Regions from separate parts of the Buttiauxella sp. JUb87 genome, predicted to be linked through region 1. Evidence: predicted binding sites of a transcription regulator. Region 1 holds the regulator's gene; each other region holds the start of a gene.
What was found. The regulator CRP, encoded in region 1, controls carbon source genes, mostly activating them, when cyclic AMP is high. The targets are predictions, from matches to a motif close to ATGTGANNNNNNTCACAT.

Region 1 (7,906 bases):
TGTCCAGGCACGGCGGCTACGAAGTAGCTTGCCAATCATGCTGCCAAACGCAATCCAGATGATGCCAGCAACGATGTTGACCAGTGCGATACCGATGCTGATTAACACCACAGAGTGCAGGTACTGAGCACCCGCAAGGCTAAAACTTGCGACTGCACCTAGCGCCATCAACCACGCTTTCGGGTTGATAACCTGTAATAAACCGCCCTGCCAGAATGGGATAGGTGACGGAGGCGGCGCATCGGTTTCCAGCGTTTCATAAGTCGCAGTGCCGATTTTCCATGCCAGCCATAACAGGTAAGCACTCCCGGCAATCTTCAGGATGAGGTGCAAAGCAGGATACAATAGGATTAAGCTACCGACGCCAAAAGCCACCAGCAACAAAATGCACTGCATCCCCAACATGATACCTATCATCAAAGGGAGGGTTCGCATAAAGCCGTAGTTGGCGCCGGAAGAAGTCAGCAACATATTGTTTGGGCCGGGTGTAATCGCCGCGACCCACAAAAAACCAAGCATTGAGAAGAAAAGCGTTTCCATGAAATGGGTGATCCGCACCCGGTAAGTTAATTAGCAAACTAAATGAAACTAACAGTGTGATATGGCCACGACAAGTCCCGCAGCATTGAATTTTAATCACGTAGACGATGAACAATTTCGTCCGTTAAAGGGTGTCAGTAATCCGCACCTGCAAACCATGCTCCCACGCTTAATTCGCCGCCGCCTCAATTTCAAACCTCACTGGCAGCGTCTGGATATGCCGGATGGGGATTTTGTTGATCTTGCATGGAGTGAAGACCCACGCCAGGCAACGCATAAACCACGGTTAGTCGTTTTTCATGGTCTTGAAGGAAGCCTGCACAGCCCGTATGCACATGGGTTAATTGATGCCGCGCGTAAGCAAGGCTGGTTGGGTGTGGTGATGCACTTCCGTGGCTGTAGCGGCGTGCCGAATCGCATGAAACGCATCTATCACTCCGGCGAAACCGAAGATGGCAGCTATTTCCTCAACTGGCTCTCTACACGTTACGGTAAAGCCCCCACGGCGGCGGTCGGGTTTTCTCTCGGCGGTAACATGCTCGCCTGTTTAATGGCAAAACAAGGCGCAGATTGTACGCTACAGGCAGGTGTAGTGGTTTCTGCCCCGCTGATGCTGGAGCATTGCAGCAAGCATATCGAGAAAGGTTTCTCACGCGTTTACCAACATTATCTGTTAAATCTGCTGAAGAAAAATGCGGCACGTAAGCTCAGAAGCTATCCAGGCACACTCCCGGTAGATATGCGCCAGCTTAAAGGAGTGCGTCGTCTGCGTGAGTTTGACGATTTGATCACCTCGAAGATTCATGGCTTTGCAGATGCTATCGACTACTATCGTCAATGCAGCGCCATGCCGTTGCTGCCGCAAATCAAAACGCCGACGTTAATCATTCACGCTAAAGATGACCCGTTTATGGATCACCATGTGATCCCCGACACAGCGATACTGCCTGCCAATATTGAGTATCAACTGACGCGCTATGGTGGGCATGTTGGATTTGTTGGTGGCACGCTACGGCGTCCGGAAATGTGGCTTGAGCAACGCATCCCGCAGTGGTTGTCTAAATTTTTGGACCCGTCATTATGATGATTCCCTGGCAAGATCTCCCCCCCGAAACGCTTGATAATCTGATTGAATCCTTTGTATTACGTGAAGGTACCGATTATGGTGAACAAGAGCGTTCGCTGGAGCAAAAAGTGGCCGATGTTAAGCGCCAGCTACAAAGTGGCGAGGCTGTGCTGGTATGGTCGGAGCTTCACGAAACGGTGAATATCATGGCTCGCGGGCAGCTTCGCGGCTAAGCGTTTATTCTATACTGCATAGTAAAACCACACTCACCCCAGCCCTATCCCTGAGGGAGAAGGGGAAGAACCAAAGCGAAATCCGGACAGTCTCCTCTCCAGGGGGAGAGGGTTAGGGTGAGGGCCAGCCCTTACGAACACACACTTGTGATTACCCATGGAGTTGTTGCCTTATGTCAGCCAAACATCCGGTTATTGCCGTAACAGGTTCCAGCGGCGCGGGAACGACCACCACCAGCCTTGCCTTCCGCAAAATATTCCAGCAACTCAACCTGCGCGCTGCCGAAGTTGAAGGTGACAGCTTCCATCGTTTCACGCGTCCTGAAATGGATATGGCTATTCGTAAAGCACGCGACTTAGGCCGCCATATCAGTTACTTCGGTCCGGAAGCGAATGACTTCGGCCTGCTGGAACAAACGTTTATCGAGTACGGAAAAACCGGGCAAGGTAAATCGCGTAAGTATCTTCATACCTATGACGAAGCCGTCCCCTGGAACCAAATTCCTGGGACGTTTACACCATGGCAATCGCTGCCTGAACCGACCGATGTGTTGTTCTATGAAGGATTGCATGGTGGAGTCGTCACCCCACAGCACGATGTGGCGAATGCCGTCGACTTGCTGGTTGGCGTAGTGCCGATTGTCAACCTGGAATGGATTCAAAAACTGGTGCGTGATACCAGCGAACGTGGGCATTCCCGGGAAGCGGTGATGGATTCAGTGGTGCGCTCAATGGACGACTACATCAATTACATCACGCCACAATTTTCACGCACGCACATTAACTTCCAGCGTGTCCCGACTGTAGATACCTCTAACCCGTTTGCTGCACGCGGAATTCCATCGCTGGATGAAAGTTTTGTGGTGATTCATTTTCGCGGGCTGGATGACATCGATTTCCCGTACTTGCTCGCCATGTTGCAAGGCTCATTCATTTCCCACATCAATACAATAGTGGTACCGGGCGGCAAAATGGGGCTGGCGATGGAGTTGATCATGACGCCGTTAGTGAAGCGTCTGGCAGAAGGACGAAATATCAATATTCAGGGCGGCGAGTAACCGCCCTGTTTTGCACACTAGCCTTCAATGACTTCGTAGCTGTGCGTGATATTTACGGCTTTTTCCAGCATCAGTGCAACAGAGCAATACTTCTCAGCAGATAAATCAACCGCGCGGGAAACCGCGTTATCTTTTAGCTCTTTGCCTGTCACGATGAAATGCAGATTGATGTGAGTAAAAAGACGAGGAGCTTCTTCGCGACGCTCAGAGGTCAATTTCACTTCGCAGTCAGTGACGTCGTAGCGGCCTTTTTGCAAAATAGAAACCACGTCGATTGCACTGCAACCCCCGGCAGCCATCAGTACCATTTCCATCGGGCTCGGTGCTTTATCGCCAGAATTACCGTCCATCAGAATCTGGTGTCCTGAAGCGGATTCACCAAGGAAAGTTAACCCTTCAACCCATTTCACACGTGCCTGCATGTTGCTTCTCCCATTGAAAAAATTACCTTCCAGAGTACGCGGATGCAGCAAAACTGGCAACGGAAGGCGACCTACGTCATGCTGAAACGAGACAATAGGAGACACCTGCCAAAAGCTATGCTAAAACAATCCGGATGCTACATTGATACATTGACGTAATGCATAGATGCAAAGGACGTCACTAATTACAGGCAGCAAGAATGACTTGCATGCCATCTCCCCAAAGTGGGGAATATTCTAATACTTGCAACGCCAGACAGGATGTTTAGCGTCCTGTCGTTGGTAGCCAGTTATAAACAGAGGATAACCGCGCATGGTGCTTGGCAAACCGCAAACAGACCCGACTCTCGAATGGTTCTTGTCCCATTGCCACATTCATAAGTATCCATCGAAGAGCACACTGATCCACCAGGGTGAAAAAGCAGAGACGCTGTATTACATCGTCAAGGGCTCTGTAGCTGTTCTGATCAAAGATGAAGAGGGCAAGGAAATGATCCTCTCCTATCTGAATCAGGGCGACTTTATTGGTGAGTTAGGGCTGTTCGAAGAAGGCCAGGAACGTAGTGCCTGGGTCCGTGCTAAATCTGCCTGTGAAGTGGCTGAAATTTCCTATAAAAAATTCCGCCAGCTGATCCAGGTAAACCCAGACATTCTGATGCGTCTTTCTTCCCAGATGGCTCGTCGTCTGCAAGTCACTTCTGAGAAAGTCGGTAACCTGGCATTCCTCGATGTGACTGGTCGTATCGCGCAGACACTGTTGAACCTGGCAAAACAGCCTGATGCAATGACTCACCCAGACGGTATGCAGATTAAAATTACCCGTCAGGAAATTGGTCAGATCGTCGGTTGTTCTCGTGAAACTGTCGGTCGTATCTTGAAAATGCTGGAAGATCAGAACCTGATCTCCGCTCACGGCAAAACGATCGTCGTTTACGGCACTCGTTAATTTCCGTTTCAAAAAAGGCGTGTTGCTTTATGGACACGCCTTTTTTTGTCTTTAAAATCCAAACACCTGCAACACAAAGTATGACAAGCATATGTGGAGAAGATTAATCTATCACCCTGAAGTTAACTATGCACTGCGGCAAACGCTGGTGCTGTGCCTTCCTGTGGGGATCGGTTTACTACTGGGGAATTTGCAGTTAGGTCTGCTTTTCTCGTTAGTGCCCGCTTGTTGCAACATTGCTGGTCTGGATACACCCCATAAGCGTTTTTTTAAACGCCTGATTGTTGGCGGCACTCTTTTTGCGACCAGCAGTTTAATCATGCAGCTTTTGCTGCTCTACACCGCGGTCCCATTGCCCATCATTCTTATGGTGATGGCGCTCTTGTTGGGCGTCACCGCTGAAATCAGCGCCCTGCACGCACGTTTGCTTCCGGCATCGCTGATTGCGGCCATCTTTACGCTAAGCATGGCCGGCAATATGCCTATCTGGAAGCCGATGGTGTTATATGTCTCCGGCACGATTTGGTACGGAGTCTTTAACTGGTTTTGGTTCTGGATGTGGCGTGAGCAGCCGCTGCGCGAAACGTTAAGCCTGCTCTATCGCCAATTGGCGGAGTACTGTGAAGCCAAATACGGCATGCTGACACAACATGCTGATCCCGAAACAGCGCTGCCTCCACTGCTGGCTCGCCAGCAAAAAGCCGTAGACCTGATCACCATCTGCTACCAACAGCTGCATATGCTGTCGGCAAATCAGCAGAACGGTTACAAACATTTGTTACGCTCTTTTCAGATAGCGTTAGATTTGCAAGAGCACATCTCCGTCAGTTTGCACCAGCCTGCCGAGGTGCAAAAACTTGTCGCGAAAAGCCATGCAGAAGCGGTTATTCGCTGGAATGCGCAGACCATTGCGGCACGCTTGCGCGTGTTGGCCGATGACATTCTCTACCATCGTTACCCACAGCGTTTTACGATGGAGAAACAAATTGAAGCCCTCGAGAAAATTGCTCGCCAGAATCCGGACAACCCGGTTGGGCAGTTTTGTCATTATCACTTCAGCCGTATCGCCCGCGTGCTGCGCATCCAACGCCCTCTGTACGCCCGTGATTTAATGGAAGACCGGCAGCGCCGTTTACCGCTGTGGGCAGCACTGAAAAGCTATTTGTCGTTGAAATCTGCCGCCCTGCGCAACGCCGCCCGACTAGGCGTAATGCTAACCATCGCCAGTCTTTTCGGGGCATTTTTACATCTGCCGAAACCCTACTGGATTTTAATGACGGTGATGTTCGTTACGCAAAACGGCTACGGCGCCACGCGGGTACGCATTCTGCACCGTTCGGCAGGGACCATTGCTGGCCTGGCGATTGCGGGTATCGCCCTGCACTTTCACTTCCCACAAAGCATTGCCCTGGCCGCGATGCTGGTCATTACGCTGGTCAGCTATTTGTTTATTCGCCAGAGCTATGGCTGGGCGACGATTGGTTTTACCGTGACGGCGGTATATACCCTGCAACTGCTCACACTCAGCGCCGAGCAATTTATCGTCCCGCGCTTGATTGATACTCTGCTCGGCTGTTTGATTGCCTTCGGCGGCATGGTTTGGCTGTGGCCGCAGTGGCAAAGCGGTTTGTTGCGCCAGAACGCCCACGACGCGCTTGAAAAAGACCAGGACGCGATTCGCCTGATTCTGAGCAACGATCCCGAACCCACGCCGCTAGCCTGGCAACGAATGAAGGTCAATCAAGCCCATAATGCGCTGTTTAACTCACTGAATCAGGCGATGCAGGAACCCGGTTTTAACTCGCATTACCTGGCAGATATGAAATTGTGGGTGACGCACAGCCAGTTTATTGTCGAGCACATCAACGCCATGACTACGCTTGCGCGCGAGCACAACATGCTGACACCGGATTTAGCCCAGCGCTATTTGCAGTCGTGTGAAATTGCGCTGCAACGATGCCAGCAGCGGCTGCAATATGATGGGCCAGGTGAGACTAACGACGCGAATATTCTTGACCCACTGGAAGGGCTTCCGAGTGGGCCATTAAGCACGATGGAGCAACATTTACAGCGGATTCTGGGCCACCTCAGCACCATGCACACTATTTCTTCGGTTGCATGGCGTCAGCGGCCACATCATGGTATCTGGCTGAACCGCTTGCGGCGGTCGGATTAACGACTATCCGTTAACGATCTTCGCCACTGCTTTTGCAAAGCGCGCCATACCTTCATCAATATCGGCATTTTCAACAATCAAGGCTGGCGCGAAGCGCATAACATCAGGACCGGCATTCAACACCATCACCCCTTCCAGAGCAGCGGCATGCAGGAATTCACGTGCACGGCCTTGGTATTGCGGTTTCAGCTCAGCGCCAATCAGCAAACCCATGCCGCGAATATCGCTGAACACATCATACTGCTCGTCAATGTGCTGCAAATGCTTGACGAACAGCTGGCGTTTTTCCGTAACGCCATTCAACACTTCCGGCGTGTTGATAACATCAAATGCTGCCCCTGCCACCGCACACGCCAGCGGGTTTCCGCCGTAAGTGGAACCGTGGGTGCCGACATGGAATGCAGACGCTATTTCCTGCGTCGTCAGCATAACACTCACCGGAAAACCGCCGCCGAGCGCTTTAGCGCTGGTCAAAATATCTGGCGTCACGCCGTAATGCATATACGCGAACAACTCGCCGATACGCCCCATGCCGCACTGAACTTCATCGAATACCAACAACGCTTTGTGCTCATCGCACAAGGCACGCAAGCCTTGCAGGAATTCTGGTGTCGCCGCCGTTACGCCGCCCTCGCCCTGAATTGGCTCCACCACCACCGCGCAGGTGTGATCGTCCATCACCGCTTTTACTGCATGTAAATCGTTAAACGGGACATGGATAATATCGGCGGGTTTCGGGCCAAATCCGTCGGAATATTTTGGCTGACCACCAACAGAAACGGTAAACAGCGAGCGACCGTGGAAGGCGTTATGGAAGGCGATAATTTTGGTTTTGTAAGGGCTATGGCGTGTAGAAGCGTAATAACGCGCCAGTTTAAAGGCGGTTTCATTCGCTTCGGTGCCGGAGTTCATAAACAGCACGCGCTCAGCAAAAGTGGCATCAATCAGCTTACGCCCGAGGCGCAACGCAGGTTCGTTAGTGAAAACATTGCTGGTATGCCATAGCTTTTCGCCCTGGCTTTTTAACGCTTCAACAAGCGTGGGATGGCAGTGACCCAGCGCCGTGACTGCGATGCCGCCCGCGAAATCAACATACTCTTTCCCTTGTTGATCCCAAACGCGGCTTCCCTGACCTTTTACCGGGATAAATTCAGCCGGTGCATAAATCGGCAGAATCACTTCATCGAAAGTTGCGCGGGTAATTGCGGATTGTTCAGTTGCCATTTATTGCCTATCCCCTTTTTACGCATAAAAACTTCATGAGAGACACGTGAAAATATAATCATGAAATATGCATAAAAAATCATTTATTGGCAATAAAAAATCAATACTTCAGGAAATTGGCTAACAGTTGATGCCCCTGCTCGCTGAGAATACTTTCCGGGTGAAACTGCACACCCTCCAGCGCCAGTTCGCGATGACGAATACCCATAATTTCGTGTTTATCCGTCCACGCTGTCACTTC
Region 2 (7,906 bases), on a different contig from region 1:
ATTTAGGGTAGAAATATGATCCCCAAAATATGTTCGGGGCTGAATGCAATTATAGATGGGGGGGATTTTGGGGGTTTCAACCCCCGGAGCCAAGACGAATACAGTTAGAGTGACCCGCCATCTTCAGACGGTTGATCGTACCATCGGCATTCTCTTTACCTTTGATTGGCCCAATCACCACACGATTCCAGCCATTGTTGGTGGTAATGCGCGAATCAAAACCTTCGAAAGCCAACTGCGCACGGACGGTTTCCGCCTGCTCACTGCCTTTAAAGGAACCACACTGTACCATCCAGCGTTTTTCGTCTTTCGGCTTTTCCTGTGGTGCCGGAGCGGGTTTGACCGCTTCGATCGGTGCTGCCGGTTGAGCCGCTTTGGGTTGTGTCGTTGTTGTCGCTGCACGCTGCTGGGTATGCGGCGGGGTTTGCAACAAATCTTGATACGGCTGCTGCGTTGACGTCGTCGTTCGCGGTTGCTGCTGCACTGGACGTGGCTGCTGCGTTACCGGCTGCGGCTGCACAGCTCTTGGTTGCGGTGCAACTTGTTGAGCGGTGAACTGTTGCTGTTGAATAGCTTTCTGGCGCTGGAGTGTGTGCTGGCGCTGTTCTGGCGTTTGCTCATTCCATGGCACTTCATTCAACTGAGTCGGCTGCTGGCGCATATCCGCCTGCATTTGCTCCAACAACTGGCGCTGCTCGCTGGTGAGCTGATCTTTATTCTGCACTTCGCCACCGGCAGTCGGCTCAGTAGGGCTACGCACACCGGTCTGGCGATTTTCCAGTTCTTTGATGTAACGCCAGCGTTCTTCCGGTTTAGGTGGCAGGCCGTTACCTGTGACTTTGTGTCCAGGCAGGGTTTCGCTTTCATCTTTCTTATGATGAGTAATGAAGTACAGGGCACCAATAAAGGTCACCAGAACGGCGGCCGCAATGGCGACCATTGTCGGCGAGACAGACGGTAGGCTGCGTTGCTTGCTGCGGGTGCTACTTTTCTTACGCCGCGTACCTGCCGATTGCCCGCGGCGTACATAATCTCGTTGTGCCACTATCGATTCGCTATATTTTTTACGTTTATCAGCCCGCCATGTTACTTAATGGACATCCCTTTGACCAGAATCCAGTGTCCTAAAGCGGTTCATTTTCTACTGCCAGGTGCGCTGGTGGTGCCTCGTTCAATGAGCTCACAATCCAGCAAACGCGAACCACTACTCACGGCTTGCCCGTGAAGCTGATCCAATAGCAACAGCATAGCTTCTCGCCCAATATCGAAACGGGGTTGCGCCACAGTGGTGAGAGGTGGGTCACAGAACTGTGACAGAGCGATGTCATCAAAGCCCATGATTGATAAGTCTTCTGGCACGCGCAAGCCACTGCGCTTGGCCTGAGACAATGCGCCCAGCGCCATAACGTCGCTATGACAGAACACAGCGGTTGGTGGATTTGGTAGTGCCAGTAATTTCGATAACGCCGCCGCACCGGCTTCGTAGGTGAAGTCTCCACGTGCGATGTAATGTGGATCGACCACCGTTCCCGTGCGGCGCAATGCCTGCACGTACCCTTGCAAGCGGTAGTGACAAAGCGGCATCTCTTCAGGGCCAGCAATACAGGCAATTTTTTGATGGCCAAGCTGTTGCAGATAATAAACGGCGTTGAATGCGGCCGTCAGGTTATCAATATGAACGGTTGGCAGTTCCAGTTCAGGCGCAAATTCATTCGCCATCACCATCGGCGGTAAATTGCGTTGCTCTTCGATGCTGGCATCAAAAGGAAGGCGCGAGCCGAGCAATAGCATCCCGTCAATCTGCTTGGTGATAATCAGATTGATGAACGTTTTTTCTTGCTGGTTTTGATGAGCGCAATCACCAATTAACACCAAATAGCCTTGTTCCGCCGCCGTCACTTCAATACCGCGAATGATTTCGCTAAAGAAGGGATCGCAGATATCCGGGACAATAACCAGAATGGTGCGTGATTCATTACGCTTTAAATTTCGCCCCAATGAATGGGGTAAGTAACCTACGGCTATAGCCGCTTGTTCCACACGATTACGAGTGCTTTGCGATACTTTATCCGGGTTCATTAAGGCCCTGGACACTGTTGCAGTTGAGACTTTCGCCTGCACTGCAACATCTTTCATGGTTGCATTGGCAACCTGATTCTTCGGCTTCAACTTCTTCTCCTCGCGTGCACTTTACAGGTGCTGACAACGTCCCTGGTGTCTGACCATGCTCACATTCTTAGCAGAAATTGAGACCCGTTGGTTACAGTTATTTCATTAAAAGTGTGATGGTTGTTGAATTTTTCGATCCGCTTCGCATATCCGTAGCGCTTTGTGCTACCCGTCTATCGGGTCAACATCCAGCATCCATTTCACTTTGCGTGATTCAGGTAACGTATTAACCAGTTTCAGCGAATGGCTAACCAGCCGTTGCAGGCGTGCGCGCGAAGGGTGTTGCAGCAGAATTTGCCAGCGGAAACGGCCCCCGCGTTTGGGCTGTAAACAAGGCACTGGCCCCATTATCCACAGTTGGTCATCCCTTAACGGGCTGGATTCCAGCAGATTTCGTAACTGCTGTAAAAACAGGGGGGCCTGATGGTTATTTTGGTCTTCCGCACGGAACATGATGTGGCTGGTAAACGGTGGCAAGAACACCGTCTGGCGCTCTTTCAAAGCCTGGCTGGCGAAATCGTCATAACCTTTGGTGAGCAATGTTTGTAATAAGGGATGCTCTGGATGGTGCGTTTGTAGCAGGACTTCGCCTGGTTTGCCTGCTCGTCCAGCGCGCCCGGAAACCTGAATATAGAGCTGGGCAAAGCGTTCTGCTGCGCGGAAATCAGCGGAAAACAGCGCGCCATCAACATCCAGCAAAGCCACCAACGTCACGTCCGGGAAGTGATGCCCTTTCGCTAACATTTGCGTACCAATTAAAATGCGTGCGCCGCCACGATGAACTTCCGCCAGTTGCTGTTCAAGCGCCCCTTTACGGCTGGTGGTATCGCGGTCGATACGCGAAATCGGCACGCCCGGGAATTCCGGCGCAAGACTGTGCTCAAGTTGCTCCGTCCCCATGCCGACCGGAACCAGATTAGTGGAACCACAACTCGGGCATTGCTGAGGAACCGGTCTTTGGCTGTCGCAATGGTGGCAGCGCAAATGGCGCTGGCCCTGGTGGTAGGTGTAGTAGTGATCGCAACGTGGGCATTCCGCTATCCAGCCGCATTCATGGCACAGCAGGGCGGGTGCAAATCCACGACGGTTAAGGAACAGAATCACTTGGTTATCAGCCTTCAAATGCTGGCCGATTTTCTTGATAAGCGCAGGTGCCAGGCCGGATTTCAGCGGTTGTCCTTTTAAATCCACCACTTGTTGCGTTGCCGGGCGCGCATTACCGGCGCGCTTTGTCAGGCGCAACTGCCGATATTTCCCCAAATGCACGTTGTGCAACGTTTCCAGAGCGGGGGTCGCGGAGCCAAGGATAATGGGAATATCCTCCGCATGTGCGCGATACACCGCTAAATCGCGTGCGTGATAGCGCCAGCCTTCTTGCTGTTTGTAGGAGCTGTCATGTTCTTCATCAATCACGATCACGCCGAGCCGGCAAAACGGCGTAAACAGCGACGAGCGTGTGCCAATCACAATCGCGGCCTCGCCACTGCGCGCTTTTAGCCACACGGCAAGACGTTCGCTGTCGTTAAGCCCGGAGTGCAGAACTTCTACCGGTGCGTTAAAACGCTCACGGAAACGGGCAATAGTTTGTGGCGTTAAGCCAATTTCCGGCACCAGAACCAGCGCCTGCTTGCCTTGTGCCAGCACATTTTCGAGCACGCTGAGATACACTTCCGTTTTGCCTGAACCGGTAATACCCGCCAGAAGCCAGACTGCAAAGCTTTCGGCTGAGCTGTGAATCGCACCGATTGCAGTGGCTTGCTCGGTGTTCAGGCGTAAACGTTCACCTTCGACGGAATAGCTATCGCGCCAGTCTTGCGTTGAAGGCGCGGCACTTTTCAGGCCGCATAAACCTTTAGCGCGCAGCGCTTGTAGCCCTGTTTCGCTGATTTCCAGCTCGCTCACCTGATGCCGCCAGATGATATTTTGTCGAACTGCCGCCAAAGCCTGTTGCTGCTTAGGTGCACGTTTCAGGCTATTAAGATCGGTGGCTTTACCTTCTTCAGTGGCAAACCAGTACCACAACGGCGCGTGGTGTGCGGGTTTCCCCTGGCGCAGCAAAATGGGCAGCGCGTGGAAAAGCACATCGCCAAGCGGATGGTGATAATACTCAGCAGCCCACAGCAGAACGCGCCACAGTGAAACAGGAAACAACGAAGCGCCATCCAGAACTTCAGCAACAGGTTTTAGTTCATTAATCGGCAATTCGCTGTGTTCACTAACGGCGACAACAATCCCGACAGCCTGGCGTTTACCAAACGGCACCATGACGCGACAGCCTGATTCCACCTGCATTCCATCAGGAACGAAATAGTCAAAAGTACGGGCAAGGGGAACCGGCAAAGCGACGTGGGCGACAGGCATGAATGCATCCAGGCTGATAAAAATGACGAGATAGTGTACACTGTGTGTTCCAGAAAATGCGGATCAGTTTGCATCCATTCGCGGGGTTCTGTATGATTCGCCGCCTTTGATGCGCAGTTTTTGGTATCAAAAAACCTAATTTATCAACTTCGCGTGGTGTCTGGCGTTAGGGCTGGAAGAGCGACGCGGCCTTATACAGAGGTTTTCCATGAAAAAGAATATTCACCCGAACTACGCAGAAATTACTGCAAACTGCTCATGTGGTAATTCTATCAAGATTCGCTCTACCGTGGGTCATGATCTGAACCTGGACGTCTGTGGCGAATGCCACCCGTTCTACACTGGCAAGCAGCGTGATGTTGCTACCGGTGGCCGCGTTGACCGCTTCAACAAGCGTTTCAGCGTTCCAGGCGCGAAGAAGTAATTCGCCGACGGTAAGAGAAAGGCGCCTAACGGCGCCTTTTTTGTTATTCCCGTCATCATTCAAGCCGTAGGGGTGTTGGCTGCACTCACTCACCCCAGTCACTTACTTCAGTAAGCTCCCGGGGATTTGCTCCCTTGCCGCCTACCTACGACTCGAATGCTATAGGGAATAAGGATAATTTCTGTAACTAGTATTCCCAGGTCTCTGGATCAATCCCCAACTCGCGCATGATCACCTTCGCTGCTTCAGGAATCTCATCACTACGTTCTTTACGCAGGTCCGCATCGTTTGGCAGCGGTTGGCCAGTAAACGCATGCAGAAATGCTTCACATAGCAGCTCACTGTTGGTTGCGTGACGCAGGTTATTCACCTGGCGACGGGTACGCTCATCGGTGAGGATTTTTAACACCTTCAGAGGAATGGAAACCGTAATTTTCTTTACTTGCTCACTCTTCTTCCCGTGCTCAGCGTAAGGGCTGATATATTCGCCGCTCCATTCAGCCATGAGATACTTAATCCTCTTATCAATATAAATGTGCTTCAATCGGACAACACACGACAGAAGCGATTTTCTGGACGTAGTGTACAGCGTTTATTGATCCGCGGTCTGCGGCGCTATCACCCTAAAGCGTATAATTTTAACGGCTATTGCGCGTTTGCTCAATCTATACGCAAAGAAGTTTAGATGTCCAGATGTATTGACGTCTAACTCGGCAGTGTTTACTCTGGTCTCTGACTTTTATTCGACCAGCAAGGATTCGAGAGCCATGACGCGTAAACAGGCAACTATCGCAGTACGTAGCGGTTTGAACGATGACGAGCAATACGGCTGCGTTGTACCCCCTATCCATCTTTCCAGTACTTATAATTTCACCGGATTTAATGAACCGCGCGCGCATGATTACTCGCGCCGTGGCAATCCTACGCGTGATGTCGTACAGCGTGCGCTGGCCGAACTGGAAGGTGGTGCGGGCGCAGTGCTGACAAATACCGGCATGTCAGCAATCCATCTGGTGACGACTGTTTACCTGAAGCCTGGCGATCTGCTGGTGGCTCCGCATGACTGTTACGGCGGCAGTTATCGTCTGTTTGACAGCCTGGCAAAACGCGGTGCATACCGTGTTTTGTTTGTCGATCAAGGTGATGAAGCTGCTTTAGCGGCAGCACTTAACGAAAACCCAAAACTCGTGCTGGTCGAAAGCCCAAGTAATCCCTTGTTACGAGTGGTAGATATTGCGAAAATCTGCGCCGCCGCGCGTGAAGCCGGGGCAATCAGTGTAGTGGATAACACCTTTCTGAGCCCGGCGTTGCAAAACCCGCTGGCATTGGGCGCAGATCTGGTTCTGCACTCTTGTACTAAATACCTGAATGGTCACTCAGATGTGGTTGCCGGTGTGGTGATTGCGAAAGACGCGGAAACCGTCACCGAGCTTGCCTGGTGGGCAAACAACATTGGCGTAACCGGCAGTGCTTTCGATAGCTACTTGCTGCTGCGTGGCCTGCGTACACTTTCACCACGTATGGAAGTGGCGCAACGAAATGCCCAGGCGATTGTCGATTTCCTGCAAACGCAACCGCTGGTGAAAAAGCTGTATCATCCTTCGCTGCCAGAAAACCAGGGCCATGAAATTGCTGCTCGTCAGCAAAAAGGTTTTGGCGCGATGCTGAGTTTTGAATTTAATGGCGACGAGCAAACGCTGCGTCGATTCCTGAGTAGCCTGACTCTCTTCACGTTAGCGGAATCGCTGGGTGGAGTAGAAAGTTTGATTTCACACGCGGCGACGATGACCCATGCGGGCATGGCGCCAGAAGCGCGTGCAGCAGCAGGGATTTCAGAAACCTTGCTGCGTATTTCGACTGGCATTGAAGATAGTGAAGATTTAATTGCTGACCTGGAAAATGCGTTCCGGGTTGCAGCCGAGGGGTAAGCATGAGTGTTTCAGCACCAGCAGCGGCGCCGGTTCGCCAACTGCATAAATTTGGTGGCAGTAGTCTGGCAGATGTGAAGTGTTACCTGCGCGTTGCAGGGATCATGTCCGAGTATTCTCATCCTGGCGACATGATGGTGGTTTCCGCCGCCGGTAGCACGACCAACCAGTTGATTAACTGGCTAAAATTGAGCCAAAGCGATCGTCTTTCTGCTCATCAGGTTCAACAAGCGCTGCGTCGTTATCAGAGCGAGTTGATTAGCGGCCTTGTGGCTCCTGAGGTTGCTGATGCTCTGATCGGTGCATTCATTCAGGATCTTGAGCGTCTGGCGGCTTTGCTGGATGGCAAAATGACTGACGCAGTGTATGCCGAAGTCGTAGGGCATGGTGAAATTTGGTCTGCACGCCTGATGTCTGCGGTGCTGAATCAGTTAGGTCACCCGGCTGCATGGCTGGATGCGCGTGAATTTATGCGCGCTGAACGTGCTGCTCAACCACAAGTTAACGAAGGCTTATCCTGGCCTTTGCTGCAAGAACTTATGGCGCAACATCCGCATAAGCGCCTCGTCGTTACCGGCTTTATTTGCCGTAATGATGCGGGTGAAACCGTGCTGCTTGGCCGTAATGGTTCTGACTATTCCGCCACTCAAATTGGTGCATTGGCTGGGGTTTCCCGCGTGACCATCTGGAGTGACGTTGCCGGGGTTTACAGCGCTGACCCACGTAAAGTGAAAGATGCGTGCTTGCTGCCTCTTTTGCGCCTGGATGAAGCGAGTGAGCTGGCTCGCCTGGCCGCTCCTGTCCTACACGCCCGTACCTTGCAGCCTGTTTCCGGTAGCGATATCGACCTGCAATTACGTTGCAGCTATTCACCAGAACAAGGTTCAACACGTATCGAGCGTGTGCTGGCTTCCGGTACTGGCGCACGTATCGTCACCAGCCACGATGATGTCTGCCTGATTGAACTGCAGGTTTCCCCGCAGCAAGATTTTAAGCTGGCACACAAAGAGCTGGATACGTTGTT
Region 3 (7,906 bases), on a different contig from region 1:
GTGGTTGGCTCATCAAGGATATACAACGTCTGGCCAGTGCCACGCTTAGAAAGCTCACGCGCCAGTTTCACACGCTGTGCTTCACCGCCTGACAACGTCGTTGCTGACTGCCCAAGCCGAATGTAAGACAAGCCTACGTCGATGAGCGTTTGCAGCTTACGCGCCAGCGCCGGTACGGCATCAAAGAATTCACGAGCATCTTCAATGGTCATATCCAGCACTTCGTGGATGCTTTTGCCTTTGTACTTAACTTCCAGCGTTTCGCGGTTATAGCGCTTCCCTTTGCACTGGTCGCATGGCACGTAAATATCCGGCAAGAAGTGCATCTCGACTTTGATCACGCCATCGCCCTGGCACGCTTCGCAGCGCCCGCCACGCACGTTAAAGCTAAAACGCCCTGGCGTATAACCTCGCGCACGGGATTCCGGCACGCCCGCAAACAGCTCGCGCACTGGTGTAAACACGCCGGTATAAGTCGCCGGGTTTGAACGTGGTGTACGGCCAATCGGGCTTTGGTCGATATCAATAACTTTGTCGAAATGCTCCAGACCATGAACTTCGCGGTACGGCGCAGGTTCTGCAAGCGTTGCACCGTTCAATTGGGTTTGAGCAATCGGGAAAAGCGTATCGTTAATCAGCGTCGATTTACCGGAACCTGAAACCCCGGTCACGCAGGTAAACAAGCCGACGGGCAGCGTCAACGTCACATCTTTCAGGTTGTTGCCCTTCGCACCAACCAGCTTCAACACCTTCTCTGGGTCAGCGGGAACGCGGTGTTTCGGCAGCGCAATTTCACGCTTACCGCTGAGGAACTGCCCGGTCAGAGATTCCGGCGCATCGATAATATCCTGCATGGTGCCTTCGGCAACGACATGGCCGCCGTGAACACCCGCACCCGGGCCGATATCGATAATATGGTCTGCGGCACGAATCGCATCTTCGTCGTGCTCGACGACAATCACGGTATTACCGAGATCGCGCAGGTGAATCAGCGTTTCCAGTAAACGTTCGTTATCGCGCTGATGCAGGCCGATTGACGGCTCATCGAGCACGTACATCACGCCCACAAGACCCGCGCCAATCTGGCTTGCCAGACGAATACGCTGCGCTTCACCGCCCGAAAGTGTCTCTGCGGAACGGGAAAGTGACAGATAATTCAGGCCGACATTCACCAGGAATTTCAGGCGATCGCCAATCTCTTTCAAGATTTTTTCAGCGATTTGCGCACGTTGCCCACTGAGCTTCATGTTGTGGAAGAACTCCATCGCATGACCAATGCTCATATCAGAGATAGTTGGCAGCGGCGTGTTTTCAACAAACACATGGCGTGCTTCACGGCGCAGACGCGTACCTTCACAGCTTGCGCATGAACGGTTGCTGATAAATTTCGCCAGTTCTTCACGCACCGCGGAAGATTCGGTTTCTTTATAGCGACGTTCCATATTATGCAGCACGCCTTCAAACGGATGGCGGCGCACCGAGGTATCACCACGGTCGTTTATATATTTGAATTCAATGCTCTCTTTGCCGGAGCCATTGAGCACCACGTTTTTCACGCTGGCGCTCAGTTCGTTCCATGGCGTTTCGACATCAAACTTATAATGCTCTGCCAGTGAACGCATCATGGTGAAGTAATAGAAGTTACGGCGATCCCAGCCGCGAATTGCACCGCCAGCCAGCGAAAGTTCACCGTTTTGCACCACGCGTTCCGGGTCGAAATACTGCTGTACGCCAAGCCCGTCACAGGTTGGGCAGGCACCGGCCGGATTGTTGAACGAGAACAGACGTGGTTCCAGCTCGCGCATGCTGTAGCCGCAAATCGGGCAGGCAAAGTTGGCAGAGAACAGCAACTCTTCGGCTTTTTCATCGTCCATATCGGCGACAACCGCAGACCCACCGGACAAATCCAGCGCAGTCTCAAACGACTCAGCCAGGCGCTGTGCTAAATCCTCACGCACCTTGAAACGGTCAACCACCACTTCAATGGTATGTTTTTTCTGTAATTCCAGCTTTGGCGGATCGGAGAGATCACACACTTCGCCGTCGATCCTCGCGCGGATATAACCCTGGCTTGCCAGGTTTTCCAGCGTCTTGGTGTGCTCGCCTTTTCTGTCTTTAATAATCGGCGCAAGCAACATCAGGCGCTTACCTTCCGGCTGCGCTAAAACGTTATCGACCATCTGGCTGACCGTTTGTGCTGCCAGCGTGACATTGTGGTCTGGGCAACGCGGTTCACCGACACGCGCATACAACAGGCGCAAGTAGTCATGAATTTCAGTGATGGTGCCGACGGTTGAACGCGGGTTGTGCGAAGTGGATTTCTGCTCGATAGAAATCGCCGGCGACAAACCTTCAATGTGGTCGACATCCGGCTTTTCCATCAATGACAGGAACTGACGCGCATAGGCGGAAAGGGACTCAACGTAACGACGCTGCCCCTCGGCGTATAAGGTGTCGAAAGCCAGTGAGGATTTGCCAGAACCCGAAAGCCCAGTCACAACAATCAGCTTGTCGCGTGGAATAACGAGGTTAATATTTTTGAGATTGTGGGTGCGGGCGCCCCGAACTTCGATCTTATCCATTCACCTTTCCCGGTTTAAACGCTTTTTGCCAGGCCGCACTGGAGGCCGCCGACGATCACAAACGGCTAATTATGACACAATAAAACCTGAATGAATATCCAGTGTTTTAATGCAACAATGTATACCCCGAAGACATTCTGGAATGCATCCCGCAGCTATAAAGATTAGGGGTGGCGTGGTAGAATCGAGGGTTTACACTACTTATTAAACGTTTCAGGAGACACGACCATGGCCAGCAGAGGCGTAAACAAGGTGATTCTCGTCGGGAATCTGGGTCAAGACCCGGAAGTACGCTACATGCCAAATGGTGGCGCAGTTGCCAACATTACTCTGGCCACGTCAGAGTCCTGGCGCGATAAGCAAACCGGCGAAACCAAAGAAAAGACTGAATGGCACCGCGTAGTGCTGTTTGGCAAACTGGCAGAAGTCGCGGGTGAATACCTGCGTAAAGGCTCCCAGGTTTATATCGAAGGTGCATTGCAGACGCGTAAATGGACTGACCAGGCAGGCGTTGAAAAATACACCACCGAAATCGTGGTTAACGTTGGCGGCACCATGCAAATGCTGGGTGGCCGTGCAGCAGGCGGTGCTCCAGCAGGTGGCGGTAACCCAGGTCAGCAGCAAGGTGGTTGGGGTCAGCCTCAGCAACCGCAGCAGGGTGGCAACCAGTTCAGCGGCGGCGCGCAATCTCGTCCGCAGCAGAGCGCACCAGCACCATCTAACAATGAACCACCAATGGACTTCGACGACGACATTCCTTTCTAAAATTAATTTTAGAAATCATCGTTAAGAAACCTGTTATCAAACCCCGATCTTTTCGGGGTTTTTTTATTTATAGATGAATACGTTATCAACAGTTATTAGATTTAATAACTTCAAAAACCCATTAATACATTTCTAATGATGTCAGATAAATCCTAATACCTGGATTCCCGTCACTCAGACGAAGCGGCAAAAAGAGTAAAATCTGCGCACCGATTTTCGCCTGTACGAATACCCAAAAGCCTGGGCAGCAAACCAAATCAATAATTCGGTAAACCCTCCCGTGATGACAACTATTCACGCGGGCCGCTTAATTTAAACAGGGAAATAATCCGTTATGTCTCGACCCGTCCGCATGCCAGTTGTTGTTTCCTGGCTGTTCGCCAGTATTGTTACGCTATTACTGACCGCGTGTGGTGGAAGTGAAACTCCATCAAAAACCACTGCTCAGACTTCACCGCCAGCGGTACAAACAAAAATCGAATTTCTGGAACGCTGGGATGTCGATCGTTTGAATCGTATCCTGAAAACCGATACGCCTCAGCAGTTCGGTGTTCATACCATCTACACACCGGCACGCAATGCCGTCAATCTGTACCGAGTCACTTACGCTTCAGTGATTCCCAACATGGGAAATAAACCAACCGTAGCATCAGGTTTGCTGGCGATACCGGATAACGCGGCAACAACACATACATTACCGATGGTTTCCTACCAGCACGGCACGGTCTACGGGCGTCAACAAGTGCCATCATTCCCTGACCAATCCCCGGAAACTCAGCTAATGATTGCTCAGTTCGCAGGCCAGGGTTATGTGTTGATTGGTGCGGATTACTTTGGGCTTGGCACGTCGACAGAGCCTGAAGGGTACATGGTGAAAGCCAGCCATCAGCAGGCGACTTATGACATGCTAATGGCCAGCCGGAACGTACTGAAGCAGAAGAATATTTCGACCAATAAACTCTTTCTTGCAGGCTGGTCGCAAGGCGGCTTTGTTTCGATGTCATTGCTGCAAAAACTTGATGTTATGGGTGTGAAGGTCGATGCCACTGCGACAGCTAGCGCGCCGCTGGATTTATATGCGCTGGTGAGTGGTGCACTCTACACACCGCAAGCGCATCCTGCGGTCTGGCTGAATAGCATTTTCATCCTTGCCGCCTTCTCCTTCGAAAACTATTACGATTCGCCTGACTTAGCGCGATCCGTGATTGCCGATAAGTACTATACGATGTCAAAAGCAGCTTACGACCGCACGCCGTACACCGGTGCGATCCCGACGGATCTGCATATCCTGCTTCGCCCTGAAATGTACGATCCTCAGGCTTTAAAAGCGTCAGCTTTCGGGAAATTGCTCAGTCAGACCGAAGCCTACAAATGGGATTACCGTTCTGCGGTGCGCAATTATTATGGCGACGCGGATGAAGCCGTTCCGGTAGACGATGCGCGTATGGCAATGACTTATGCAGTGCAGAAGGGTGACTCGATGGTGAAGGCCATTTCCACTGGGGAAACCGATCATCGTGGTACGTTTGCGACAGCGGTGCCGGAATGGAAAAGCTGGTTTGATGGGTTGTCGAAGCAGTAAAACAGTTTGATTGCAGTGGTCAATATGAACTTGAGGGGGCTTTTGCCCCCTCAATTTGATCAGGTCATCACCATCGGCCATTCAGGTGGGGTGTGGCTTGAGATCTCAATCATAATGTCTTTAAACGATTCCCAGATAACCGGGAAGTCGGCCAATGTCAGGCCCAATAAACCGGTCGCAAACCACAATGAAGCCGCGATGCCCAGGCCACTGCTGATCGCGGCTAAAAACGCGTAATCAGATTTGCGAAATTGAATATTCAACGTGCTGGCTAAAAACATCAAAACCGCACTGACTAAAGGCCAGCGCATTAGCAAAACGCTGGTTGTGATTGCCGCCATGAATCTGTGCCTCGGAACGAAAATGTAAGAGAATTCCTGTTTCACAGGATTTGTGAACTATATCACAATCGTTCTTTTAATAGCCACTTGCGCAGCACATTTTCTGTTCCGTTTTTTCGATGAACTCAGGTACAAATATTTAGCTGACAGCGTCAGGCGTGATGGCGATAGTCGGTTGGTGTGCGGTCAAACTCACGGCGGAAAACGCGTGAAAAAGTCTGCTGAGACACGTAACCGTAATCCATCGCGATATCGAAAATCGGGCGCTGAGTGTTGCGTAACTCTTTCGCCGCCATCAGTAGTCGGCGCTGACGAATGTATTCACCCAACGTCTGGCGTTTCACGGTACGGAACATCCTTTGTAGATACCATTTTGAATAACCAGATTTTTTTGCCACAGCGTCAATGCTCAGCGGCTGATCAATGTGATCGTCAATCCATTCAGTCAATGTTTGAATAATATCCTGGTGTGCCATAAACCATCCCCATAGCCGGATTTGTTGGCAGCGAGTATAATTCCTCAAGTTAACTTGAGGTAAAGAGCAAAATGGAAAAGAAATCACCGCGCTTTAAATCATTACTGAGTCCGGGAGAAGTGGCGAAGCGTAGCGGCGTCGCCGTGTCTGCGTTGCACTTCTATGAGAGCAAAGGGTTAATCAAAAGCGTACGAAATAGCGGCAACCAACGGCGCTACACGCGTGATGTGCTGCGAAACGTGGCGATTATTAAGATTGCCCAGCGCATAGGTATTCCACTGGCGACGATTGGTGAAGAATTTGGTGTGCTGCCTGATGGGCATAAAATTAATAAAAACGACTGGAAAAAGATGTCGTCACAATGGCGTGAAGAGCTGGAGCGGCGCATTCATACATTAACCGCATTGCGGGATGAACTGGATGGCTGCATCGGTTGCGGCTGTTTATCGGGTGCCGATTGTCCATTGCGCAATCCTGGCGATAAACTCGGTGAGCAGGGGACGGGCGCGCGTCTTCTTGAGGATTAACACTGGCGTGAAGCGATGGAATGGCAGGCAAAACTAAAGCGCCCAACTTCGGCGCTTTAGTTTGTTCCCGGTCTTTGTCTTTCGATCTATCCCGCTTTTCGCAAGGAGGGTTTCCCCCGACATCAGCGTCCCTCAATCACACATTCTCAGGAGGTTCCGGATTGCGCTGACAACTTAATTGTAGATCCCTTCGGCCAGGTTTCAAGGTGATTTGCATCTTTTTTGTACAGTTCTAATACTTCACTTTTTGCTCATTTACCTATAGTTAACTCATCTTGTTAAACAGAAGGTTGACTCATGCTTATCGTCCATCACCTCAATAACTCCCGCTCGCAGCGTATTTTATGGATGCTTGAAGAACTGCAAGTGCCGTACCAGATTGTTCGCTATCAGCGCGAACCGACCATGCTGGCACCTGAGTCATTAAAATCTGTGCACCCGTTAGGGAAGTCGCCAGTGGTGGAAGATAACGGCAATATTCTCGCCGAGTCAGGGGCAATCATTGAATATCTGCAAGAAACCTACGATTTAGAAAGCCGCTTCAAACCGATTTCCAGCCAGGAAAAACTGCGTTATCGCTTTTGGCTGCATTACGCCGAAGGATCGTTAATGCCATTGCTAATGATGAAACTGGTTTTCGGCAGCCTGGGAAAAGAGCCTGTTCCGTGGTTACTGCGTCCGGTTGGTAATCTACTGGGGCAAGGTGTGCAAAAGGCCTATCTGAATAAACAGATTATGACCCATGCGCGTTATCTCGAAGATTCGCTACAAAAAAATCCGTGGTTTGCAGGCCAGGCGTTTAGTGCGGCAGATATACAGATGAGTTTCCCGGTTATCGCGTTGCTCTCTCGCGGCGGCATCAACGATTTACCGAATCTCCAGAATTGGCACAGTAAAGTGCAAATGCGCCCTGCCTGGCAGAGAGCAATTCAGCAAGGTGGGCCGTTCGAAATCCCTTAATTCCTTCTATCGAAAAATCCTATGAGTCAGGAAAATATATAACCAGTATCTTGCATCATTGTTGCTAAATTGCGCATTGACGATAACGTTTGCGCATGAGGTGGCGATAATTTCGCCTGCTAACGCTTTTTTCCGCAAAAAGCGGCAAAGTTCGGTTGAAAATCCATGTAAGAAGGCCGGATAATCGTTTGCCTTAATTTTGACGCTCAGTTTGTATGCGCGGAGTTAAACGTTTGCTTTTTTTGTGACGCCCCTTTTTTGTCGCAAACGCAGCACAGGGATCAATTCGTATTCTTTAAGAATTTGAACGTTTAATTGGCAGCGGTCTGCCAACCACGCATACCAACGTAATCATAAAAATCTCAGGGGATTTTTCACTATGTCTAATCATTCTCCGCGTGCAACCGGCGGTCTCGATGCCTGGTTCAAAATATCTGCACGTGGCAGTACCGTTCGTCAGGAAGTGGTGGCGGGTTTAACCACTTTCCTCGCGATGGTGTACTCCGTGATCGTCGTGCCGGGCATGCTCGGTAAAGCAGGTTTCCCTCCTGCGGCGGTCTTTGTGGCAACTTGCCTGGTCGCCGGTGTTGGCTCTTTGGTGATGGGCCTGTGGGCAAACCTGCCGCTGGCCATTGGTTGCGCTATTTCACTGACTGCCTTTACCGCATTTAGC
Region 4 (7,906 bases), on a different contig from region 1:
CAAAGAAGGTCACCAGCAAAATCACGAAGAACATGAATGGGAAGGAGTTGAGGATTTCCAGCAAGCGCATCATCACTGAGTCGGTTTTACCGCCCAGATAACCCGCGAGCGAGCCGTATAATGTGCCAACGACTACCGCGACCAGCGCCGCAGCGACACCCACCATCAGAGAAATACGCCCGCCGATTGCCACGCGAACTAACAGATCTCGACCGGAGGAGTCTGTGCCAAAGTAGTGCCCGGATTCCATATCTGGTGCTGCCGACATCATTCCCCAGTCGGTATCAAAGTAGCTAAACTGCGACAGCATCGGCGCAAAGGCCACGAACAGCGCGATAATCGCCAGAACAATCAAACTGGCAACCGCGGCACGGTTATGCATAAAACGGCGACGGGCATCTTGCCAAAGGCTACGGCCTTCTACTTCTAGTTTTTCACTGAAGTTTTCCAGCGCCTCGCTGTTTTTCTTACTCAACATCATGGCGAACTCCAGTGTCAGTAACGGATTTTTGGATCGATAACGGCGTACAGCACGTCAACAATCGCGTTAAAGAGAATCGTCAGCGCGCCTACCAGAATGGTGAGGCTCAGAACCAGTGAGTAGTCACGGTTCAACGCTCCGTTTACGAACAACTGGCCAATACCCGGTAACCCGTAAATGGTTTCAATCACCATCGAGCCGGTGATAATACCGACAAAAGCTGGGCCCAAATATGACAGTACGGGTAACAGAGCCGGTTTCAACGCGTGGCGCAAAATAATGCGACGCATTGGCAAACCTTTAGCGCGAGCTGTACGGATGAAGTTAGAGTGCAGCACTTCAATCATTGAGCCACGAGTGATACGCGCGATACTTGCAATATAAGCTAATGAAAGTGCAACCATCGGCAGGATCATGTATTGAATGGCACCGCCGTTCCACCCGCCTCCGGGCAGCCACTTAAGTGTTATCGCAAATATCAGAACCAGTAATGGCGCCACCACGAAACTCGGGATAACAACCCCCGTCATGGCCACCCCCATTACGGCGTAATCCCATTTGGTATTTTGATTCAGTGCGGCGATGACCCCCGCTAAAACACCTAAAACAAGCGCAAAGATAAATGCAGCAGCACCTAATTTTGCCGAGACAGGGAAGCTTGAGGCGACCAAATCGTTTACTGAATAATCTTTGTATTTAAATGACGGGCCAAAATCACCGTGTGCCAGTTGTTTCAAATAACTGAAATACTGTGTCGTGATTGGATCGTTTAAATGATATTTAGCTTCGATGTTCGCCATCACTTCTGGCGGAAGCGCGCGTTCGCTGGTGAATGGACTACCCGGCGCAAGACGCATCATGAAGAATGAAATAGTTATAAGAATAAAGAGTGTCGGAATTGCTTCCAGACAACGACGTAGAATAAATTTCAACATTGCCCGTACCTTCTGGCTGTGCCTTTAGCATGCGATTAAATAAGACACGATGGGGTAAGTCCTACCCTTTTTACCCTAAATAATTCACGGTGCAGGAAGGCAACAAACTCATGAATCCCCAGGAACATAGACAAACTATGTGACTGGGGTGAATGAGCGCAGTTAACGCACCTGCAGCGTGAAGTATGAAGGGTAAAACTTACCCCACGAATTGCCATTAATGTTTGATGATATACATATCTTTAGTATAGATATTATCCATCGGGTCTTTGCCGGTATAACCGCCTACCCATGGTTTCACCAGACGGGCGTTCACGTAGTAATAAACCGGAACGATTGCAGAATCTTTGCCCAACTGCTGTTCCGCTTTATCGTACGCGGCGGCACGTTGTGCTTCATCTGTTGCTTTCAGCGATTCCGCCATGATGGCGTCAAAGGCCGGGCTCTTATAATGCGCGGTGTTCATTGAGCTGCCAGACAACATGGTGTTCAGGAAGGAAGTCGGTTCGTTGTAATCCGCACACCAGCCTGCACGTGCAACGTTGTAGTTGCCCTGGTGACGAGTATCAAGGAAGGTTTTCCACTCCTGGTTTACCAGCTTAACGTTCACACCGAGGTTTTTCTGCCAGATAGAAGCGGCAGCGATGGCCAGTTTCTTGTGCAGATCGGAAGTGTTGTACAGCAGGTCGAAGGTCAGCGGTTTGTCTTTGGTGTAGCCCGCTTCAGCCAGCAATTTCTTAGCTTCTTCATTACGTTTTTCCTGAGTCCATGAGAACCACTCAGGCTTAGTCAGTTTTGCACCGTCAGCATAAGGAGGCGTGTAGCCGTAAGCTGGCAGATCGCCCTGCGCCTTCACTTTATTAACGATGATGTCACGATCCAGGCCCAGTTTCAGAGCGGTACGGACGCGCACATCGTTAAACGGAGCTTTCTGGTTGTTGATTTCGTAGTAATAAGTACACAGGTACGGGTCAACGTGTACTTCAGCTGGAATTTCTTTTTTCAGCTTCTGGAACAGTTCGATTGGCAGGTTGTTATATGTCATGTCAATCTCGCCGCTGCGGTAGCGGTTAACATCCGTGACTTCAGAAGAGATTGGCAGATAAGTAATTTGTGAAATAACAGTTTTCGCGTTATCCCAATAATTGGTATTACGCTCCATCACGATACGTTCGTTAACCACCCAGTCCTTCAGTTTGTAAGCACCGTTGCTCACGATGTTGGCAGGTTGGGTCCACTTCTCACCAAACTTCTCAATGGCCGCTTTATTCACCGGGGACATCGCCGGGTTAACCAGAAGTTTGTAGAAGTAAGGAACAGGCTCGCTCAGAGTGACTTCCAGCGTGTGGTCGTCAATGGCTTTTACGCCCAGTTCACTTGGTTTCATTTTGCCGTCGATGATGGCATCAACGTTTACGATATGGCCGTATTGCGGGTAGCTTGCGTATGGGGAAGCAGTATTTGGATCAACCAGACGCTGCCAGCTATAGACGAAATCTTGTGCCGTGACTGGCTCGCCGTTAGACCATTTCGCATCTTTACGCAGATGGAAGGTCCAGACTTTAAAATCTTTATTATCCCAGGACTCTGCCACGCCCGGAATTGGGTGGCCGTCTTTTGGAGAGGTAATCAGTAAGCCTTCAAACAGGTCACGGCTCACGTTTGACTCAGGAACACCTTCAATTTTGTTTGGGTCCAAAGACTGTGGTTCAGCACCGTTATTGCGAATCAACGTTTGCTTTTCTGACAGTTGAACACCGGCAGGAACTTCGGCCGCCATGGCCACATTGCCTACGATTAGCGCGGATAAAATGCTTGCTGCTACCAGACTTTTTTTTGTGATGATGGACATTGTGTTGATACTCCACTCATTATAATTACCGACCCGAAAGCCAGCCTCTTCCCCTCAGGGGTTCCTTTACAGTGCAAGAGCGTTATGCAACTGCCAGGCTTTATTTTTTGTCTTACTTGCTATCACCGACTTTATTTGGGGGATGCTCTTTATGGCACCCTGCTCCGTCGATTCTTAATCAACCTACCCTGTACTGAGGTTGATTTTGATGAGTCATCTGTAAATGAAACATTTTTCAGATAATTGTGTTGTCCGGAAAGTATCAAAAGCACCTAATTCCCGCCAATACAATTTGCAAATTTGTTAACCATTTCTCTTTTATCTATCCAGAACGTCGTCTGGAAAGATGCTGCATCAATGCATTTCGTCGAGTTAACACGCTAAAAAATAAAGAAATTGCAGTGTTAATCTGGTTTGTTCTGTTGCAACATGAACACAACACACTGGCGTTCACATAAAATTAACAATTGGTTATTTTTTAGCACATTCATCTGCAAGACAGCTTGATTAACTAATATCATCTCAATAAAGCCGCAGCAAGCATCATTGTGTAGGGTTAGTTAAATAACGATTTGATTGTTAACTTTATGTACAACGGACAAATGCCGGGGCCGCTAATATACGGTTTCCAAAGCATTTTCTTATGAATGGTTTTCTAGTGAAAAGAACAGCAGCGCTTATGATTCAAATCAGTTGGTGGGAATTTAACAAAAAAAAGCAGAATGGTTATTCTGCTTTTTCATATGTAGCTTTCAGCAGAACTAACTTAATAATCCTGGGAAAATGGTTTTCAGACCAGTCACAATAAATTCAATACCCAGAGCCATCAATAACAGACCCATTATACGGGTAATAACGTTAATCCCCGTTTGCCCTAACAGGCGCACTAGCAAAGGAGCTAGACGGAAAACTAACCAACAGCAAAAAGCAAAGAGCGCAATGGCAATCGTAAAACCGATTAAATAATTCCAGCTGTGGTATCGCGTGCCCCAGACAATAGTCGAACTGATTGCACCAGGACCTGCCATTAATGGAAGAGCTAACGGAACGACGCCTACGCTTTCGCGAATAGCACTTTCTGATTTTTCTTGTTTGTTCTGTTTATCTTCACCCAGTTTACCGCTGATCATCGACATCGCAATGGTCACCACCAGAATGCCGCCGGCAATTCGGAAGGAATCAATTGATATGCCGAATAATTGGAGGATACCGTCACCGAGGAACAACGACGTCCATAAAATAATCGCTACTGACAGGTTGGCGGTAAGGTTTGTTTTATTCCTCGCCAACGCGGTTTGGTAGCTGGTCATGCTGATAAACACGGGAATGATCCCAACTGGGTTTACCAGCGCGAACAGGCCAATAAAGAACTTAAAATAGGTTGGCAAATCAAATAAGGATTGAGCCACTAAAAACTCCGCAAATGAACGTAGCAAAGGCCGCGGTAATGTAATGGAAAACCAGTTCTGGCGCTACGCCCTTTCGCAGCATAGATAACTACTTTTATGCGCAATTGCGATATTAAACAATATTGTTACTCACTTGTTGAAAATATGGTAGTTTGTTTTAGCTTTGCTGTGACAAGAATTTTAAAGACTTATCAATAACCTGAATCTGTCATGCTGAATGGAGTCAGCCTTAGGATAATGTGATGCAAGTCACAAAAAACCTACTCAGAAGTGAGTACTCTTGGAAACATCTGAAGAGCGTATGATTCAGACCATGAATAGGTTTTTTCGATAAGGCTCTTTTAGTAAATCAGCAAGATGTTTTGGGAAGTTTTTGGATAGTCGTGGCCCTCTTCTACGCAAGCTGTTGCCCGCTGACTATACTGTCGACTCGAGCAGCTCATTTACTAAAAGAGTTTAAACATTATCAGGAGAGCATTATGGCTGTAACTAATGTCGCTGAACTTAACGCACTTGTAGAGCGCGTCAAGAAAGCCCAGCGTGAATATGCCAACTTTACTCAAGAGCAAGTTGATAAAATCTTCCGCGCCGCCGCTCTGGCTGCCGCTGATGCTCGAATCCCTCTCGCGAAACTAGCCGTTGCCGAATCTGGCATGGGTATTGTTGAAGATAAAGTGATCAAAAACCACTTTGCTTCTGAGTATATCTACAACGCCTATAAAGATGAGAAAACCTGCGGTGTGTTGGATGAAGACCACACCTTCGGGACTATCACTATCGCTGAGCCAATCGGTATCATCTGCGGTATCGTGCCAACGACTAACCCAACTTCAACGGCTATCTTTAAATCTCTGATCAGCCTGAAGACTCGTAACGCGATCATCTTCTCTCCACACCCACGTGCAAAAGACGCGACCAATAAAGCCGCAGACATCGTTCTGCAAGCTGCTATCGCTGCTGGTGCACCTAAAGATCTGATTGGTTGGATTGACCAGCCATCTGTCGAACTGTCTAACGCTCTGATGCACCACCCAGATATCAACATGATTCTGGCAACCGGTGGTCCAGGCATGGTTAAAGCAGCATATAGCTCCGGTAAACCAGCAATCGGTGTTGGCGCAGGTAACACCCCTGTTGTTGTTGACGAAACTGCCGACATCAAACGTGTTGTTGCTTCTATCCTGATGTCTAAAACCTTCGACAACGGCGTAATCTGTGCTTCCGAGCAATCAGTTATCGTTGTTGACTCTGCATACAATGCAGTGCGCGAACGTTTTGCATCCCACGGCGGCTACATGCTGCAGGGTAAAGAGCTGAAAGCTGTTCAGGACATCATCCTGAAAAACGGCGCATTGAACGCCGCTATCGTTGGTCAGCCAGCAACTAAAATTGCTGAACTGGCAGGCTTCACTGTACCGGCTGACACCAAGATCCTGATTGGTGAAGTTAGCGTTGTTGACGATTCGGAGCCATTCGCTCACGAAAAACTGTCTCCAACTCTGGCTATGTATCGTGCTAAGAGCTTCGAAGACGCTGTTGTTAAAGCTGAGAAACTGGTTGAGATGGGCGGCATCGGCCACACCTCTTGCCTGTACACAGACCAGGACAACCAGCCAGAGCGCGTTAAGCACTTCGGCGACAAAATGAAAACTGCACGTATCCTGATCAACACCCCTGCTTCACAGGGTGGTATCGGTGACCTGTACAACTTCAAACTCGCGCCTTCCCTGACTCTGGGTTGTGGCTCATGGGGTGGTAACTCCATCTCTGAGAACGTGGGTCCTAAGCACCTGATCAACAAGAAAACCGTTGCTAAGCGAGCTGAGAACATGTTGTGGCATAAACTTCCGAAATCTATCTACTTCCGCCGCGGCTCTCTGCCAATCGCGCTGGACGAAGTGATTACTGATGGTCACAAACGTGCGATGATCGTTACCGACCGTTTCCTGTTCAATAACGGCTATGCAGACCAGATCACTTCTGTTCTGAAAGCAGCTGGCGTTGAAACTGAAGTATTCTTCGAAGTAGAAGCGGATCCAACTCTGACCGTGGTACGTAAAGGTGCAGAGCTGGCGAACTCCTTCAAACCAGACGTGATCATCGCGCTGGGCGGCGGTTCACCGATGGATGCTGCGAAAATCATGTGGGTTATGTACGAGCACCCAGAAACTCACTTCGAAGAACTGGCGCTGCGCTTCATGGACATCCGTAAGCGTATCTACAAGTTCCCGAAAATGGGCGTAAAAGCGAAAATGATCGCGGTTACCACCACTTCCGGTACTGGTTCAGAAGTGACCCCGTTTGCTGTTGTAACTGATGATGCAACTGGTCAGAAATACCCGCTGGCGGACTACGCTCTGACTCCAGATATGGCAATTGTTGATGCCAACCTGGTGATGGATATGCCTAAGTCCCTGTGTGCTTTCGGTGGTTTGGATGCCGTGACTCACGCACTGGAAGCTTACGTTTCCGTACTGGCTAGCGAATTCTCTGACGGTCAGGCTCTGCAAGCACTGAAACTGCTGAAAGAAAACCTGCCAGCATCTTACAACGAAGGCGCTAAAAACCCAGTTGCTCGTGAGCGTGTACACAACGCTGCGACCATCGCCGGTATCGCGTTTGCTAACGCCTTCCTGGGTGTGTGCCACTCAATGGCGCACAAACTGGGTTCACAGTTCCACATTCCTCACGGTCTGGCGAACGCCCTGTTGATTTCCAACGTTATCCGCTATAACGCGAATGACAACCCAACCAAGCAGACTGCATTCAGCCAGTATGACCGCCCACAAGCGCGTCGTCGTTATGCTGAAATCGCAGACCACTTGGGTCTGAGCGCACCGGGCGACCGTACTGCTGCTAAGATCGAAAAACTGCTGGCATGGCTGGAAAGCATCAAGGCTGAACTGGGTATTCCTAAGTCCATCCGCGAAGCAGGCGTTCAGGAAGCTGACTTCCTGGCTCACGTTGATAAACTGTCTGAAGATGCGTTCGATGACCAGTGTACCGGTGCTAACCCGCGTTACCCACTGATCTCTGAACTGAAACAGATTCTGATGGATACCTTCTACGGTCGTGATTATGTAGAAGAAGGTAGCGTGCCAGCATCGACTGCAAAAGAAGCTGCTCCAGCAGCTAAAGCTGACAAGAAAGCGAAGAAAACCGCTTAATTGTAAAGCCTAATAAAAAACCCGCCTCGGCGGGTTTTTTTATGTCTGCTGACCCGTCCTAA

Region 2: the regulator CRP is predicted to act here: its motif matches at 2,217-2,234, upstream of cytR (DNA-binding transcriptional regulator CytR).
Region 3: the regulator CRP is predicted to act here: its motif matches at 5,321-5,338, upstream of EC843_RS21550 (YjcB family protein).
Region 4: the regulator CRP is predicted to act here: its motif matches at 4,915-4,932, upstream of EC843_RS00010 (YchE family NAAT transporter).

The regions. Positions count from the first base shown of each region.
Region 1 covers NZ_SNVY01000002.1:43,072-50,977, forward strand. The annotation lists gene EC843_RS08600 (LysE family translocator) at 1-540, opposite strand, end outside; gene EC843_RS08605 (hydrolase) at 602-1,624, shown strand; gene EC843_RS08610 (YheU family protein) at 1,621-1,839, shown strand; gene EC843_RS08615 (phosphoribulokinase) at 2,013-2,897, shown strand; gene EC843_RS08620 (OsmC family protein) at 2,915-3,319, opposite strand; gene crp (cAMP-activated global transcriptional regulator CRP) at 3,633-4,265, shown strand; gene EC843_RS08630 (YccS/YhfK family putative transporter) at 4,357-6,441, shown strand; gene EC843_RS08635 (aspartate aminotransferase family protein) at 6,445-7,665, opposite strand; gene pabA (aminodeoxychorismate synthase component 2) at 7,766-7,906, opposite strand, start outside.
Region 2 covers NZ_SNVY01000011.1:23,244-31,149, reverse strand. The annotation lists gene ftsN (cell division protein FtsN) at 77-1,045, opposite strand; gene cytR (DNA-binding transcriptional regulator CytR) at 1,135-2,169, opposite strand; gene priA (primosomal protein N') at 2,335-4,530, opposite strand; gene rpmE (50S ribosomal protein L31) at 4,739-4,954, shown strand; gene metJ (met regulon transcriptional regulator MetJ) at 5,142-5,459, opposite strand; gene metB (cystathionine gamma-synthase) at 5,722-6,882, shown strand; gene EC843_RS21865 (bifunctional aspartate kinase/homoserine dehydrogenase II) at 6,885-7,906, shown strand, end outside.
Region 3 covers NZ_SNVY01000010.1:67,517-75,422, reverse strand. The annotation lists gene uvrA (excinuclease ABC subunit UvrA) at 1-2,582, opposite strand, end outside; gene ssb1 (single-stranded DNA-binding protein SSB1) at 2,811-3,347, shown strand; gene EC843_RS21555 (prolyl oligopeptidase family serine peptidase) at 3,682-4,929, shown strand; gene EC843_RS21550 (YjcB family protein) at 4,989-5,270, opposite strand; gene soxS (superoxide response transcriptional regulator SoxS) at 5,423-5,746, opposite strand; gene soxR (redox-sensitive transcriptional activator SoxR) at 5,818-6,273, shown strand; gene EC843_RS21535 (glutathione S-transferase) at 6,571-7,233, shown strand; gene EC843_RS21530 (NCS2 family permease) at 7,613-7,906, shown strand, end outside.
Region 4 covers NZ_SNVY01000001.1:83-7,988, reverse strand. The annotation lists gene oppC (oligopeptide ABC transporter permease OppC) at 1-481, opposite strand, end outside; gene oppB (oligopeptide ABC transporter permease OppB) at 496-1,416, opposite strand; gene oppA (oligopeptide ABC transporter substrate-binding protein OppA) at 1,634-3,268, opposite strand; gene EC843_RS00010 (YchE family NAAT transporter) at 4,030-4,677, opposite strand; gene adhE (bifunctional acetaldehyde-CoA/alcohol dehydrogenase) at 5,157-7,844, shown strand.